2 regions of the Xanthomonas phaseoli pv. dieffenbachiae genome follow, and region 2 is predicted to be linked to the other one. Evidence: predicted binding sites of a transcription regulator. Region 2 holds the regulator's gene; the other holds the start of a gene.
What was found. Region 2 encodes FliA, which starts transcription of late flagellar genes. Its sites were predicted from a motif close to TAAAGTTTNNCNNNCNNNGGCCGATAA; they were not measured.

Region 1: the regulator FliA is predicted to act here: its motif matches at 1,798-1,824, upstream of FLG15_RS01675 (GGDEF domain-containing protein).

The regions. Positions count from the first base shown of each region.
Region 1 covers NZ_CP041380.1:359,249-362,658, reverse strand. Annotated here, with positions in the region: gene glgA (glycogen synthase GlgA) at 1-1,373, opposite strand, end outside; gene FLG15_RS01675 (GGDEF domain-containing protein) at 1,861-3,410, shown strand, end outside.
Region 2 covers NZ_CP041380.1:2,103,307-2,106,716, forward strand. Annotated here, with positions in the region: gene FLG15_RS09605 (chemotaxis protein CheA) at 1-191, opposite strand, end outside; gene FLG15_RS09610 (protein phosphatase CheZ) at 194-820, opposite strand; gene cheY (chemotaxis response regulator CheY) at 820-1,212, opposite strand; gene FLG15_RS09620 (RNA polymerase sigma factor FliA) at 1,248-2,015, opposite strand; gene FLG15_RS09625 (MinD/ParA family protein) at 2,012-2,896, opposite strand; gene flhF (flagellar biosynthesis GTPase FlhF) at 2,883-3,410, opposite strand, start outside.

The DNA of each region.
Region 1 (3,410 bases), 1.7 Mb from region 2:
ACGCCATCGTCCACGGTGTCGATCAGCCCGCCAGTCGCGTGCGCGATCGGCAGGCAGCCGAAACGCTGCGCATACATCTGGCTCAGGCCGCAGGGCTCGAAGCGCGAGGGCATCAGCAGGAAGTCGGCACCGGCGAACATGCGCCGGGCCAGGCCTTCCTCGAAGCCGATGAAGGCGCCTACCTGGCCGGGGTAGCGCCGGGTCAGCTCGGCCACCTGGCGTTCGATCTCCGGCTCGCCGCCGCCGATCACCGCGATCTGGCCGCCAGCGGCCACGATCTGCGGGGCCACCTCGCAAATCAGATCAAGGCCTTTCTGGTGCACCAACCGCGACACCACCGCAAACAGCGGGCCGGTACTTTCGCGCAGCCCGAACGCCTTGCGCACCTGCGCCGCGTTGTCCTGCCGGCCCTGCCATTGGTTCACGCTGAAGTGCGAATCCAGGTATTCGTCGGTGCGCGGGTCCCAGCTGGCGTCGATGCCGTTGACGATGCCGGTGAGCGCGCCCTTGGTGGCGCGACCGGCCAATAGCCGGTCCAGGCCGCAGCCCTGGGCCGGGCCGGTGATCTGCTTGGCGTAGCTGACGCTGACCGTGTTGACGTGGTCGGCATTGACGATGCCGCCGCGCAGGAACGACATCTGCCCGTAGAACTCCAGCTCGGCCACCCGCTCGGCGGGGATGCCCAGCGCGGCGGCCATCGAATAAGGCACCAGACCCTGGTAGGCCAGGTTATGGATGGTCAGCAAACACGGGGTAGTGCCGCCGGACCAACGCACATAGCCGGCCGCCAGCGCGCATGGCCAGTCGTTCAGATGCAGCAGGCGCGGCTTCCAACCCAAGCCGGCGTGGCCGGCGGCGATCTGCGCGGCGGCATGCGACAAGGTGGCAAAGCGGATCGCGTTGTCTTCGAACTCCGAACCGCTGGTGCTCACATAGGGCGAGCCGTCGCGTTCGAACAGTTCCTTGGACAGCAGGATGTAGATCGGCAGCCCGTCCGATTGCACGATGCGGCCGATGTCGCAGGCCGGCAGCGCGGCATGCGCCAACACGCGGCCCACGATCTCCACCTTGCCTGCGCGCTCGAGCACGGCACGGTAGCCGGGGATCAGCACGCGGACGTCGTAGCGATGGCGCAGCGCGCGCGGCAGCGCGGCCGCCACGTCGCCCAACCCGCCGGCCTTGATGAAGTCGGCCATTTCCGACACCACGAACAAGGCGCCGCGCGTATCTGCCAACGAAACCGGCAAGCGCTCGTGGTGACGAATGAAGCGGCCACGCGCATCGCGCGGGCGCCCACTCTTCTTCAGAGTCGGGAGCAGCGTACTGCGCTCTACGCGTGCGGTAGTGGCGTGAAGCGGCATCATGGCAACCATCTAAACGTCCGTCGTAATGTGGGTGGAGACGGAAAAACGGCGAAGCGAAAACCGCCGTCTGCCGATTCAGCCAGACGACTTGCTACGAGTGAGGAGCGTGGGCAACGCGCGGACTCCACGTCGCCCTTGCAGAGGAATCTACACCCCGACCAAATAAAATATGCGTGAACACGTGCTGACTTTTCTGCGACAGCCCACATTCCTTTACGCACAGTTGCGCATGCCGCAAGGCATAAGCGCCACATTGCAGTGCAATGACATCCCCGTATCGGTGCGTGTGCCGTGACATGCACCGAATACGGGAACGTTCGGCCGCGCTCGCCCTCATCTGGGTAACCGGTTCATCGACGCCTCACTTCGTTGATCGCGACCGCGCTTCGCGTTTGGCCTGCAGGCCGTCGGTGCGCGCTACGGCCCGGCTTGCTCAAGCGCCCCCGCTGCGCGCCGATATCGAGCGTTAGCACAAGACATTCCGAGACCCTGGCGCATGGCAGACCAGCCCGAACACCCAAGCCGCCCCCGTGGCGGGCTGCGCCGCCTGTTGCCCTGGGGCGGCACGGACACCGCACGCCCTGCCGCTGCCCTGCCGACGGTGATCAAGGGAGAGCGCAGCGGTCCTGGCATGGCCGCGCACCAGCTGGTGCCCGCCAAGGCCAAGTCCGGCGCACACGATCCGGCCGCTGCCACTGCATTGCTGATACGGCTGTTTTCGCATGCCGCGCATCCGGAGGCGCTGCTGCTCGCGTTCGCCGAAGGCATCGCCAGCCTGCATGGCGAGCTCGGCGACATGGGCGTGCGCCTGAGCGCGGCCTATGCGGCCGGCGACTGGCCCGGCTATGGCCGTGCCTTGCGCCAGCTCATCGACAAATACATCCGCACCATCGACATCGGCGATTCGCTGGCCGAAGGCCGCACGGAGGCCGAGCAGCTGCGCGACCTGCTGCGCCACGCGCTGGGCAATGCGCTGGCCACGCTGTTGCAACGCAGCCCGGAGCTGGCCGAAGAGGCGCAAACGCTGGCCTCGGCGCTGCGCCACTGGCGCCCCGGACACGAGCTGATCACGCTGGAACAACGCCTGCGCGAACTCAGCCACCAGATCGGCCTGCGCGCCGAAGATGCCAGCGAACAACAGAACCTCTTGTTGGGCTTGTTCGACCTATTGCTGGAGAACGTCGGCGAACTCCTCGACGATCGCAGCTGGTTGCAGGGCCAGATCTCGGTGGTGCGGCAACTGATTTCCGGCCCGCTGGACGTCGGTTCCATCGAACAGGCACGTGGCACCCTGCGCGAGGTGACCTACAAGCAGGGCCTGCTCAAGCAGGGCATCGCCGAATCCAAGACCGCCATGCGCGAAATGATGGTGTCCTTCGTCGACCGGCTGGACGGCATGGCCACCAGCACGGGCGAATACCACGACCGCGTGGCCGGGTATTCGCAGGCGATCGGCGAGGCGCGCGGCATTCCCGACCTCAACCGGCTGCTGCAGGATCTGCTGCAGGACACCGCCGGCGTGCAGGCGCAGGCCCTGGCGGCGCGCGACGAACTGCTCGCGGCGCGCCGGCAGGTGGAAGATTCCGAACAGCGCATCGCATCCCTCGAACAGGAGCTCAAGGACGTCGCCGGCCTGGTGCGCGAAGACCAGCTGACCGGCGCGCTCAACCGGCGCGGCTTCGAAGAACTGTTCCAGCGCGAGGCCGTGCGCACCCAGCGCAGTGGCCAGCCCTTGTGCGTGGCGATGCTGGACCTGGACGACTTCCGCCGCCTCAACGAGACCCACGGCCATGCCGGCGGCGACGCGGCGCTGCGCCACACCGTGGAGGTGGCCAAGGCGGTGTTGCGCACCACCGACGCCATCGCCCGCTTCGGCGGCGAGGAATTCGTCCTGCTGCTGCCGGACTCGACCATTTTCGAAGCCAGCGCGGCAGTGATCCGCCTGCAACGCGCCCTGTCGCAGCGCTCGCTGCTGCATGACGACGTGCGCGTGTTTATCAGCTTCAGCGCCGGCGTGGCGCTACGCGGAACCGACGAGACCCAGGA
Region 2 (3,410 bases):
TCCACCATGGGCTTGATCGCCAGAAAGCCGGCGCCGCCCTTGAGCGTGTGGAAGCCGCGGAACACCGCGTTGAGCTGGTCGGCTTCTTCTGGCGCCTGTTCCAGCGAGACCAGCTGTTCGCCGAGGCGATCCAGGATTTCCTGGGCCTCGACGATGAAATCGGCAGCAATATCGTCTGGAACAGCACTCATGGTTACAGCCCCAATCCGGACAGCAGGTCGTCGGCGTCGTCTTGCGACACCGCATGACGGTCCAGGCCCTTGATTGCAGGACCGGCAAGACCGCCGTCGTCTTTCTTCGGCTCGGGATTCTTCGGCGGCAAGCCGAGCGCACCGAAGCCTTCATGCACACGCCGCACGATGCCGGCCACGCGCCGGATGATCTGGCCGCTCAAATCCTGATAGCTCTGCGCCAGCGACAGTTCGGTCAGGTTATGGCGCATCTTTTCCAGCAGCGCGCCCTGGTCCTGATTGAGCCCGCCGCTGCGCAGCTGGTTGGCCAGCTCGCGGCATTCTTCGACCAGATCCAATGTGCGGTGGCTGGCCTTCTCGGTCATCTCCACCACATGGTCCAGGCGCGAGCAGGCATCGTCCAGCTCGCCGGCTTCTTCGGGCACGGTGGGCAGTTCGCCCAGTGCCTGGCCGAGTTCGCGGGCGAGCCGGCTCAGGCTCTGCATCATCGGGCGCGTGCGCAGGGCGGCGAGGTGATCCACCTCGCGACGCCAGGCGACCTGGTCACCGCTTTCCAGTGCATCGAGTGCGTTCTGCAGGCGCTCGATCAAGGCGGCACGTTCGGCATCGGTTTCCACGGTCGCGTTCATCAGGCGGTCGCCGCCAGACGTTCGAACACCTTGCCCAGCTTTTCTTCCAGCGTCTGGGCGGTGAACGGCTTGATGATGTAGCCGTTCACGCCGCACTGGGCCGCTTCGATGATCTGCTCGCGCTTGGCTTCGGCGGTCACCATCATCACCGGCAGGTGCTTGAGCTTGGCGTCGGCGCGGATGTTGCGCAGCAGGTCGATGCCGGTCATGCCGGGCATGTTCCAGTCGGTGACCACGAAATCGAACGGGCCGGCACGCAACGCGGCCAGGGCGCTGTTGCCGTCTTCGGCCTCTGCGGTATTGGTGAAGCCGAGATCGCCCAACAGGTTCTTGACGATACGTCGCATCGTCGAGAAGTCGTCCACGATCAGGATCCGCATGTTCTTGTTCACATCAAGCTCCTAACACGAAAAATTACGCGAAAAATTCAGTCGTCGACTTCGACGCCGGCATCGGCCAGTTCGAAGACTTTGAGGCGGCCACGCAAACGCACCACCGCCTGGCCGTGGATCTGGCACACGCGCGATTCGCTGACGCCGAGCACGGCGCCGATTTCCTTCAGGTTCAATTCCTGCTCGTAATACAACGACAGCACCAGCTGCTCGCGCTCGGGCAACTGGCCGATGGCCTTGCCCAGCTCGCGGCCGAATTCGCCACGCTCCATCATCTGCTGCGGATTGGGGCCACCCTTGGCGGTGGTGTCCAGCTCGCCGTGATCTTCGATGCGCGATTCCAGGCTCAGCACCTGGCCACGTGCGGCATCTTCCATCAGGCGCAGGTAATCGGGCAGCGGCATTTCCATGGCGGCGGCCACTTCGGTGGCGGCGGCGGCGCGGCCGGTGTTCTGTTCGATCTTGCGCACGGCGGCGGCGGCATCGCGGGCGCGGCGGTGCACCGAACGCGGCACCCAGTCGCCCCTGCGAATCTCGTCGATCATCGAGCCGCGGATACGGATCGAGGCATAGGTTTCGAAGGACGCGCCCTGTTCGGAATCGTAGCTGCGCGAGGCTTCGATCAGGCCGATCATGCCGGCCTGGATCAGGTCGTCCACTTCCACGCTGGCCGGCAGGCGCGCCGCCAGATGGTGGGCGATGCGGCGGACCAGGTCGGCGTGCTGGGTCACCACGTCGTTGGCGTTGTTGCGCTGCACGGCGCGGTACTGCGCGCTGGCCGTGGTTGCGGTAGCGGTGCTCATGCGGCCACTCCCCGTTGGATGATGCGTTCGACAAAGAACTCGACGTTGCCGCGCGGCACGGTCGGGGCCTGCCAGCGCGAGGTACGGCGTGCGATTTCTGCGATGGCCTGCGCCGACGGACTGGCGGGGTAGGCCTTGATGACCGGTTGCTGGCGCTGCACCGACAGGCGCAGCCAGTCGTCCTGCGGCACATGGCCGAGATAGTTCAGCGAGACATCGCCGAGGAACTTCTCGCAGACGCGGGAGAGCTTGTCGTACAGCAGGCGGCCTTCGTTGGGGTCGCGCACCATGTTGGCGATGATCTGCAGGCGGTCCACGCCGCGTTCGCGCGAGAGCACCTTGATCAGCGCGTAGGCGTCGGTGATCGAGGCCGGCTCGTCGCAGACCACCACCACGGTGTCCTGGGCGGCCTGGCAGAAGGTCAGCACGCTGTCGGTGATGCCGGCGGCGGTGTCGATGACCATCACGTCCAGGTCGCGTTCCAGTTCGGAGAACACGTTGACCAGGCCGATGTGCTGGGCCGGGGCCAGTTCGGCCATGTGGCGGCGACCGGAAGCGGCCGGCACCACCAGCACGCCGCCGGGCCCTTCGATGATGACTTCATCGAGCGTGCAACGGCCGGCGATCAGGTCGGCCAGGGTGTACTTGGGCGCCAGGCCCAAGACCACGTCCAGGTTGGCCAGGCCGAGGTCGGCGTCCAGCAGCAGGGTGCGTTTGCCCATGTCGGCAAGCGCCACGGCCAGGTTGGCGGAGATGTTGGTCTTGCCCACGCCACCCTTGCCGCCGGTCACGGCAATGGTGCGCACCGGGCCCAAGGGCTCGGGACGGGTCGCCGACAGGGGGAAGGCGTTGGTCAGCTTGGCGTATTCACGCGACTGCATGGTTGTGCTCCGGAGTACAGGGCTTATCGGCAGCGCGCCGCAAATCTTCAAGGCGAAGAACGAGACTGGCGGCATTGGCGCGGTGCAGGTCGTCGGGGACCCGCTGTCCGTCAGTCACCCAGGTGATGGGCATTTGGTGGTCGACCACCACCGACAAGGCGCTGCCGAAGCGGCCGGTCTCGTCGAGTTTGGTCAGCACCACGCCTTGGGGCTTGGCGTGGGCGAAGCGGCGTACGACCTCGTCGAGGTCGGAAAAATGGGCGTTGGCAGGCAATACCAGCAGCGAGGTGACCTGCTGGGCGGCGCGCAGCCAGTTCAGCTGGGCGGCCAGGGCACGGTCGCGCTGGCCCATGCCGGCGGTGTCGATGAGCACCAGCTTGTAGTCGCGCAGGCGCTCCAGCAGCTCCAGCAGGCTTTCGGCGCTGTCGGCCTCGTGCACCGCGATGCCGAGCTGGCGGCCGTAGCTGTGCAGCTGCTCGCGGCCGCCCACGCGCTGGGTGTCGGTGGTGACCAG